DNA from 3 places in the Rhizobium sp. SVR5-9E genome. Region 3 is predicted to be linked to each of the others. Evidence: predicted binding sites of a transcription regulator. Region 3 holds the regulator's gene; each other region holds the start of a gene.
The links. Region 3 encodes LexA, which represses DNA repair genes until DNA is damaged. Its sites were predicted from a motif close to TGTTCNNNNTGTGTTCNG; they were not measured.
Positions count from the first base shown of each region.

Region 1: the regulator LexA is predicted to act here: its motif matches at 1,952-1,969, upstream of ACPYOJ_RS02290 (ribonuclease T2 family protein).
Region 2: the regulator LexA is predicted to act here: its motif matches at 1,493-1,510, upstream of dnaE (DNA polymerase III subunit alpha).

Region 1 is NZ_JBNDHS010000002.1:209,854-213,129, forward strand. It holds gene ettA (energy-dependent translational throttle protein EttA) at 1-1,084, opposite strand, end outside; gene ACPYOJ_RS02290 (ribonuclease T2 family protein) at 1,197-1,937, opposite strand; gene ACPYOJ_RS02295 (alpha/beta fold hydrolase) at 2,088-3,017, shown strand; gene ACPYOJ_RS02300 (DMT family transporter) at 3,033-3,276, shown strand, end outside.
Region 2 is NZ_JBNDHS010000029.1:19,585-22,860, forward strand. It holds gene ACPYOJ_RS15335 (lipoprotein-releasing ABC transporter permease subunit) at 1-135, shown strand, start outside; gene ACPYOJ_RS15340 (ABC transporter ATP-binding protein) at 151-834, shown strand; gene ACPYOJ_RS15345 (hypothetical protein) at 851-1,426, opposite strand; gene dnaE (DNA polymerase III subunit alpha) at 1,735-3,276, shown strand, end outside.
Region 3 is NZ_JBNDHS010000005.1:7,326-10,601, forward strand. It holds gene ACPYOJ_RS04430 (ComEC/Rec2 family competence protein) at 1-1,593, shown strand, start outside; gene lexA (transcriptional repressor LexA) at 1,574-2,290, opposite strand; gene ACPYOJ_RS04440 (VOC family protein) at 2,497-3,276, shown strand, end outside.

The DNA.
Region 1 (3,276 bases), on a different contig from region 3:
ATCGGAACAGCGTCGTCTTGCCGGCGCCGTTCGGGCCGATGACGCCAACAATGCCACCCGGCGGCAGCTTGAAGGTGAGGTCTTCGAAGAGGACGCGGTCGCCATAGGTCTTGGAAATGTTCTCCACCTCGATGACCACCTGCCCCAGGCGTTCGCCGATCGGGATGATGATCTGCGCGTCGCCGGGACGGCGATCCTCGGCCGCCGCGACAAGTTCGTCATAGGCGCGTATCCGCGCCTTCGACTTGGCCTGGCGCGCCTTCGGGCTGGCGGAAATCCATTCCTGTTCGCGGGAGATCGCCTTCTGGCGGGAGGCTTCTTCGCGGCCTTCCTGCGCCATGCGCTTCGCCTTCGCCTGGAGGTAGGCCGTATAGTTGCCTTCGTAGGGAATGCCGCGGCCGCGGTCGAGTTCGAGGATCCAGCCGGTGACATTGTCCAGGAAGTAGCGGTCGTGGGTGACCATCAGGATGGCGCCCGGATATTCGCGCAGGTGCTTTTCGAGCCAGGCGATCGTCTCGGCGTCGAGATGGTTGGTCGGTTCGTCGAGCAGCAGCAAGTCCGGCTGGGCAAGCAGCAGGCGGCAGAGAGCCACGCGGCGCTTTTCACCGCCCGAAAGATTGTCGACCGGCGCATCGCCTGGCGGGCAGCGCAGCGCGTCCATGGCCATTTCGACTTGGCTCTCGAGGTCCCAGAGGTTCTGGCTGTCGATGACATCCTGCAGCTTGGCGCCCTCTTCGGCCGTCTCGTCGGAATAGTTCATCATCAGCTCGTTGTAGCGATCGAGGATCGCCTTCTTGTCGGCGACACCTTCCATCACATTGCCCATCACGTCCTTGGACGGATCGAGCTGCGGCTCCTGCGCCAGATAGCCGAGCGTTGCGCCTTCGGCGATCCAAGCCTCGCCCGTCCATTCCTTGTCGAGGCCCGCCATTATCTTGAGCACGGTGGACTTACCGGCGCCGTTCGGGCCGAGGATGCCGATCTTTGCATCGGGGTAGAAAGAAAGGTGGATGTTTTCCAGCACCTTCTTGTTGCCATAGGCCTTGTTGAGGCCGGCCATGTGATAGATGAACTGACGTGCCATTATGCGCTGCTCCGGGCGGAAACTTGAAAACCGTGGCCGCTATGTAGGCGAAAGCCGGCGCCCGGGCAACGCCGAAACCGGCTTCTCTCGGCATTAACGGCAGTCTTTTCCGTCAGAACCCCGCGGCGTCAACGACGCCTTGATCGCACCCAAAGGAGGTGTGGCCGGCACTTTGAATGAGTTTTGCAAGACCCGCGCCGGCTTTCTCCGCCGAACCCGCATCCTCCGACAAGCCGATCGTCAGTTCGCTGATCACGCGCACGCCGCCCGCGCGGCGGCAGCTCATCTTGGCGCGCTCACCCGCTCCCGCACCAAAGCTCTTGTCGAACGCCGCCTTGATCTGATCCGCCTTGAGCGTCTTGCCGACATTTTCGGCAAAAAGCTCGCGCACAGCCGAACCGTTCAGATCACCGATCAGGCGGGTCGCGACGCCGAAGTAGTCGTCGGCGCTCATCTTCGCGCAGGTACCGTGCTTCGTCCATTCGTGGCGCTCGAGGCGCGACTGCGTTCCGGGCATCACCTTCGCGAGTGTTGCAGTATTCTCAGGCGTCAGCTTGACCTCGGGCAGCTTTTGCCAATCACCGTCCTTGTCTGCCGCCTGCACGTCCTTCGAGACGCCACAATAGTTCTGCCGTAGCGGCCAGAGACCATGCAGCGAGAAATTCGTCGCGTCGAAGCGCTCCTTCGTCTGGCTGCTGCATTCCGGCTTCTGCTGATTTGTCTGGCAGAATGCCGGCTGCCAGCTTGCGGCCAGAATGAAGCGTGTCCTCCCCTGTTCCTCCTGAGCCAGCGCCGCACCGGCAACGACCAACGACACGAGATACGCTGCAAAACACAGAAAAACCCTGCTCATCACGCTCTCCAACAAAGAACATTACAGGAACAACTAAGCATGAAGCCAAACTGTCTGCAACCCTGAATCGCAAGGAAATGCACCGTAAAATCGATGGGCCATGTTGCATTTGCCGGGCGATCTGCTCTGTTGCCGCCAGGAGCATAGAAAATGTATTTGCAGACACAATGGCTTGAGGCGCCTGAAACGGCGCTCGCATTTCATCATGAGCCAGCCAATGGCCAGCCGCGCGGCATTCTGCTGATTTTGCACGGCCTGGCCGAGCATTCCAAGCGTTACGCAGGCTTTGCAGCCGCAATGGCCGCGCGCGGCTATCACGTCTACGCCCATGATCACCGCGGCCATGGCGCAACGGCGGCAAGCGGCGCTCCGATCGGCCAGTTCGCGCGGCGTGACGGTGCAGACCGCGTCACCGCCGACGTCGCAGCAATGCGCGATCATGCGGCCTCGCGGCATCCGGGCCTGCCGGTCATCGTTTTCGGCCACTCCATGGGCGGGCTTGTCGCGCTGAACACGGCAATAACCCATCCCGAAAAATTCAACGCGGTTGCCGTGTGGAATTCGAATTTCGCGGTTGGTCTTGCAGGCCGCGCCGCCCAAGCCATCCTGCTTGCCGAAAAAGCCCTGAAAGGCTCGGACGTTCCAAGCGGGTTTTTACCACGACTTACTTTCGAGACCTGGGGCAAATCCATCCCCGGCCAGCGGACGGCATTCGACTGGCTTTCTCGCGACCCTAACGAGGTCGACAAATACATCGCCGATCCGCTTTGCGGCTTCGATGCCTCCGTTTCGCTCTGGCTCGACATCTTCGCCCTCACCTTCCGCGCGCCGCAGGAGCAGCATCTGGACAAGCTGCCCAAAGACCTGCCGATCCACCTCGTCGGCGGCGGCGAGGATCCGGCGACCGAGCGCGGAAAAGCAGTGATCTGGCTGGCGGACCGATTGAAGCGCCACGGCTTCTCCCGTATTAGCACTCAGATATATCAGGACATGCGGCACGAAACCTTGAATGAGATCGGTGCCGAAGCTGCAATTTCCGCCTTTGCCGATTGGTGCGATAAAGCAACCGCAAGGTCCTGACGAAAGGACCTTGGAATGAGCAGCGCCGCGACGACCACAAATGTCTCCTCCGAAGTAACAATGGGCCTGCTGCTCATGTTCCTTTCGGTGCTCGTGTCGCCGATCATCGATATCTTTGCGAAACTGGCGATCGTGACAATTCCGTCCGCGGAAATCACCTTGGCTCGCTTCGTCGTTCAAGCACTTTGCATGCTTCCGGTCGTACTTTTGCGGCGGAGCTGGGCGGCCTTTACATGGCGGCAAAGCGGCTACCATGCGA
Region 2 (3,276 bases), on a different contig from region 3:
CTGCCGGCGGAGATGAATCTCGGTGAAACGCTTTCCGTCGTCATCATGGCGCTGACGCTCTCCTTCCTTGCGACCATTTTCCCGGCCTGGCGAGCATCTCGGCTCGATCCGGTGCAGGCGCTCCGCTACGAATAAGGAATGCTGATTTCAATGAATCGGAACGTCGTTCTCAAGCTTTCCGGCGTCGAGCGTCACTATGGCCAGGGCGAAACGCTGCTTAGCATTCTCAAGGGCGCCGATTTTGCCCTTCATAGCGGCGAGATCGTTGCGCTGGTTGCCCCATCGGGGACGGGCAAATCGACGCTGCTGCACGTGGCCGGGCTGCTGGAACATCCCGATGCCGGCGAAGTCATGATCAATGGCCATGCCTGCGAAGGACTGTCGGATGAAAAGCGCACCGCGATCCGCCGTAGCGAGATCGGCTTCGTCTATCAGTTCCACCACCTCCTGCCGGAATTCTCGGCGCTCGAAAACATCATGATGCCGCAGATGATCGCCGGCCTTCCGCGCAAGGAGGCTGCCGAACGTGCAACGCAGCTGCTCGACTATATGCGCATCGGCCATCGCGGCACCCACCGGCCAGCCGAGCTATCGGGCGGCGAGCAGCAGCGCGTCGCGATTGCGCGTGCCGTCGCCAATGCGCCGGCGCTGCTTTTGGCCGACGAGCCGACCGGGAACCTCGATCCCGAAACCGCGAGCTACGTCTTTGACGCCCTCGAGGCGCTCGTCCGGCAGTCCGGACTCGCGGCACTGATCGCCACGCACAATCACGAACTCGCCCGCCGCATGGACCGCCGCGTGACCATCAGCGAGGGCAAGCTCGTCGAGTTCTGAGAGACGCGCAGCAGGTCTACTTTCCGCAGATAGCCTGACCGGTCTCGTCGGTCCAGTCCTGTATGGCGATTGTCTTCGGCGCGGCCTTAACGCTCTTGCCGTCCTTCTGCAGGCTTCCGGTCAGGGCGTTGTAATCGCAGGAACCGCCGGCATTGGGATCGAGCGTGTCATAATGCGTATAGGTGTAGCCGGCGACGATGAATTGCTTGTCTCGATAGGCAAGCGTCAATGTCTGATCCCAACGATCGCGGCCCATCGCGCTGTTCTGTGAGTGGATCGCAATCGACGACTTGCCGGCTGCCTTGACCGACGGCTCCTGCCCGAACACGCCGTCAGCGTCGGCACTGCCCCAGATCTTGCCAGGCGCGCTCACGGCAAGCCGCAGGAGCTGATGATCCTGGTCTCGAAGATAGATGTAGATGCCTATCTCGCCGCCGTCTTCCGAAGCCGCCGCCAGAACTGCGAGGTCCTGCAGGCCATCCTGATCCCAGTCACCCGTGGCGGCGTCGACGATGCGTGCGGGATCGATCGTTTCAGCCGAGGCAGCAGTGGCAAGGAACGCCCAGCAAAGAATGGTAACTACAATCTTCATGATTTGTTCTCCAGCCTTCCGTCGTTAACCAAACGGAAGAGATTCCTGTTGACACCAGAACAATAGCGGAACAAAGTAAAAACATAACAAGTAAAGGAGAGCCAAATGACTGACCTGATCCGTGATATCGCAGCATTCACCTCCATCGCAATGTTCGTAGCCAGCTTCTCGCTGATTCTGATGTCAATGTAATTTTTTGAGGGGACTGTATAACTTCATACAGCCCGAATAGGGGACTACTTCTGGACATCGCTGCCGGCAACCTCGACAATGCAGCCGATTCATTCGGGCGATTGAAAGGGCATGACATGGCAGATGCAGAGAGCGGTATCATCGGCGGTACGCCGGGTTTCGTCCATCTGCGTGTTCATTCCGCCTACTCGCTCCTCGAAGGCGCGTTGCCGCTGAAGAAAATCCTCTACAAGGCGTCCGGCGACAGCCAGCCGGCGATCGCCATCACAGATACCAACAACCTGTTCGTCGCTCTCGAGTTTTCGCAGAAAGCGATGGAGGAGGGGCTGCAGCCGATCATCGGCTGCCAGCTGTCGATCGACATGGAAGACGGACTGGAGACCGAGAAGCGCGGCGGTCAGCAGGCGTTGCTCAAGCTGCCGTCGATCGTCGTGCTTGCCGCAACCGCCGCAGGCTATGAGCGGCTGGTCGATCTCGTCAGCCGCGCTTACCTCGGCGGCGAGGACAACCAGGCGATCCATATCCGCGCGTCCTGGCTGGAGGAGGCTGGCACCGAGGGATTGGTCGCGCTGACAGGCGCGCTCGGCGGTCCCATCGACATGGCGCTGAAGCACGGCCATGCTGCACAGGCCGAGAGCCGGCTGCTCACCCTGAAGCGCCTCTTCGCAGACAGACTCTATGTCGAGCTGCAGCGCCACGGAACCTACGACAAGCGCCATGAGCAAAGGGTCGTGGGGCTTGCCTACGATCACGACCTGCCGCTGGTGGCAACCAACGAGGCATTCTTTCCGACGCGCGACGACTATGATGCCCATGACGCCTTGATGGCCGTTGCGCACAACGCCATCGTTTCCGACGACAGCCGCTTCCGCCTGACGCCCGATCATTATCTGAAGAGCCGCGCCGAAATGGCAAAGCTCTTTGCCGATCTGCCGGAAGCGCTGGAAAACACGGTCGAGATCGCCCGCCGCTGCTCCTTCATTCTGAAGACCCGCAAGCCGATCCTGCCGCGCTTCACCGGCGCGACGGCGGATGCCGAGGAGGCGGAACGCGCTGAGGCGCTCGAACTCCGCCGCCAGGCGGAAGAGGGGCTCGACATGCGCCTTGCGACGCTCGGCATGTCGGCGGGCTACGAGGAAAAGGATTACCGGGAGCGGCTCGAATTCGAACTGAGCGTCATCGAGCGCATGAAGTTTCCGGGTTACTTCCTGATCGTTGCCGATTTCATCAAATGGGCCAAGCAGCATGATATTCCGGTCGGCCCCGGCCGCGGTTCGGGCGCCGGCTCGCTCGTCGCCTATGCGCTGACGATCACCGATGTTGATCCGCTGCGCTTCTCGCTGCTCTTCGAACGCTTCCTCAATCCGGAACGCGTCTCGATGCCCGACTTCGACATCGACTTCTGCCAGGACCGCCGCGAAGAGGTGATCCGCTACGTTCAGAAGAAATACGGCCGCGAGCAGGTGGCGCAGATCATCACCTTCGGTTCGCTGCAGGCACGTGCCGCTCTCCGCGACGTCGGCCGCGTGCTGGAAATGCCCTATGGCCAGGTCGACAAGATCTGCAAGCTGGTGCCGAACAACCCGGCCAATCCGACGCCGCTCTCCAAGGCGATCGAGGAGGAGCCGAAGCTTCAGGAGGAGGCGGCGAAGGAGCCG
Region 3 (3,276 bases):
GATCGCATAAGGTCGATCCTGCCCGGTGACACCGGTGCTTTTGCCGCCGCGCTGGTGACGGACGAGCGCCGGGCAATTTCCAGCGAGACGACAGAGGCACTCCGTCAGTCCGGTCTTGCCCATATCATCGCAATCTCCGGGCTCAACATGGCGCTGTCGGCGGGTATTTTCTTTGTCGGATTCCGTTCGATACTCAGCCTCTTTCCGGGTGTCGCTCAGGCCTATCCGACGAAAAAGATTGCGGCGGCGGGTGCTCTGGCGGCGGTGACGGCCTACTTCTTGATCTCAGGTTTTGCCGTTTCGGCCGAACGCGCCTTCATCATGATGGCAATCATGCTGGTTGCAGTCTTCTTCGACCGGCCCTCCATCAGCCTCCGCAATGTCGCGCTTTCGGCACTCCTCATCATCTCAATCTCGCCCTCCGAAATCATGGGTCCGAGCTTTCAGATGTCCTTTGCCGCCACTCTGGCGCTGGTCGCGGGATATGCGCTTTGGAAGGAGCGGCCGATGCGCGAAAGCCCTTTTTCAAAAATGCGATCGCTTCGGCTGTTGGTTTCCGTTTCCGGTTTTCTCGGCGGAATCCTGCTCACATCCGTCATCGGCGGCTTTTCGACAGCATTGTTCTCGATCGAGCATTTCCACCGGCTGACGGCCTACGGTCTGCCGGCCAACCTCGCGGCCATGCCGATCATTTCCTTCGTCATCATGCCTGCAGGCCTGCTTGCCATGCTGCTGATGCCCTTCGGGCTAGACGTGCTGCCGTGGAAGGTGGTGGGTTTCGGTCTCGATCTCGTAATCGCGGTTGCCAAGACGGTGTCGTCCTGGGGCGGCGACATCGGCGTGGGCAGGCTGCCCGGCTGGTATTTTCCGGCAGCGGTCGCCGGCTTCCTGCTGCTCACGCTGCTGCGCACCCGGCTTAGGCATATGGGAACAGCGATCATCGCCGGTTCAACGCTTGCCGTTGCGCTCATGCCCGGTAGAGCCGCGCCAGATGTCGTGATTGCCGAAGATGGAAGTCTTGTTGCAATCGTCAGGCAATCCGCTCTCGCCTCCAACCGCGAACGCCCGCCGGATTTCATTTTCGACCAGTGGAAACGAGCGCTGGTTATCGATGACCACCGGCCGCCAAAATTGCTTGATACCGCCTCGGCCCCGCCTTCGGCAAAAGACGGGGAGAGATTGAGGCTTTCTCCGACGCAACAGGAAGAAGCAAGAGATGCGATGCGGAACGCCGCTTCGGCAGGCCATTTCACCTGCGTCAAAAAAGCCTGGTGCACGGCAGAGCTCGAGAACGGCTCCATCCTCGCAGTGATCGAAAATGCGGCCTATTTCGGCCCGGCTTGCGACACAGCGGATATCGTCGTGACGCCGGTCAAGCTGCGGTCCGGCACCTGCCGATCCGGAGCAATGCTGTTTACCGGCGAAACCCTGAGGAAAACCGGCGCCGTCGAGTTACGCTTTGGAAACGGCGCCGCAGACGTCACAACCGCTTTCGAAACACTCGACCGCCCCTGGAGCCGGCACCGCGCCTATGATTGGCGCAGTGGCACATTTGCCGGGGATGCGTTGCCGGTTAGTGATAGCGGCGAATGAGGCCGACGAGCTTGCCTTGAACCTTGACGCGGTCCGGCCCGAAGATACGTGTCTCATATGCCGGGTTTGCGGCTTCAAGCGCGATCGAGGCTCCCTTGCGGCGGAACCGCTTGAGGGTCGCTTCCTCGTCATCGACCAGTGCGACAACGATGTCGCCGGGGTTTGCGGTATTTGAATTGCGGATAATGACCGTATCGCCGTCGAAGATGCCGGCGTCGATCATCGAATCGCCCTTGACCTCAAGTGCGTAGTGCTCGCCCGACCCCAGCATATCGGCGGGGACGGTGATGTCGTGGGTATTGTTCTGGATTGCCGAGATCGGCACGCCGGCCGCGATGCGGCCCATGACGGGAACGGAAACAGCACTGTTGTTGTCTTCGTTCGCCGGCTTCGGCGGGGCTGCTACCGGCTGCGGTTTGCCGAGGCTACCCTCGATGACGCTTGGCGAAAAGCCGCGGCGCGGCTGAATGCTCGGGCTGTAGGCCTCCGGAAGCTTGATCACCTCAAGTGCGCGAGCCCGGTTCGGTAGGCGACGAATGAAACCACGCTCCTCAAGCGCCGTAATCAGGCGGTGGATGCCGGATTTGGAGGCGAGATCCAGCGCATCCTTCATTTCGTCGAAGGATGGCGGGACGCCGGATTCTTTCATCCGCTCATGAATAAAGAGGAGAAGCTCCTGTTGTTTGCGCGTCAGCATCGAAGTTTAACCCCAGATTCGTGAAACAAAGCCAGAACAGACACTATATGTTCCATATGTGTTCCGCAAGTACCTAAATTTCGGTAAAACTTTTTCTGAAGTGCATTCATTTTGGGACTTTTTGTTTGCCGGGTCACCGCTTGCAGCTTGCATCGGGGGAACAGGCCGCGCAAATCTGGAGCACTGGAAAAATGGAGACGCGCCCGATGCCTCATCCACTGGATCACCTTGTCCTACCGGTCACGGACATCGACCTGGCGCGCGAGCGGCTGGGAAGGCTGGGATTTACCATTGCGCCAGAGGGCGGCCACCCGTTCGGAACGGAGAACGCTTGCATCTTCTTTGCCGACAAGACCTATCTCGAGCCGCTTGGTATCGAGAATGCGAAGAAATGTGAAACATCCGTGCGCGGGGGCAATGTTTTTGTGGCGCGCGACCAGGCTTTTCGCTTCCGGTGCGGCAATGACGGGTTTTCTGCGGTCGCTTTTAGCACAGAGGATGCGGACGCCGATCATTCTGCCTTCATGAATGCCAGGCAGAGCGGCGGCGACATGCTGGAGTTTTCGCGTCCGATCGAAATGCCGGATGGCTCGCAATCGACCGGCGCCTTCAAGCTCGCTTTTGCGGCCGATCTCAGGGCGCCGGATTTCTTTCTCTTTGCCTGCCAGCGCATCAATGCCTTTCCCGCCAACCATGACGCGCTGGAAAAACACGAAAATGGCGTAGCCGGTATTCGGGAGGTCGTGCTAAGCGCGCCGGAGCCAGAAGCGTTTGGCTCTTTCGTCCAACTGGCGGCGTCCGGGGCAAAGGTAGAGAGCACCAGTTTCGGCCTCGCAGTCACAACTCCCAACGTCAAAATCAGTCTGCTGTCTCAGGAGGGGATGGAAGCCTATTTCGATGTCGCACAGCCGTTGGCCGACAAGGGGCTCCGCGGCAGCGCCATCGTTTTCCGCACCCGAGATATTACCGTGACAGAGGCCCTTCTG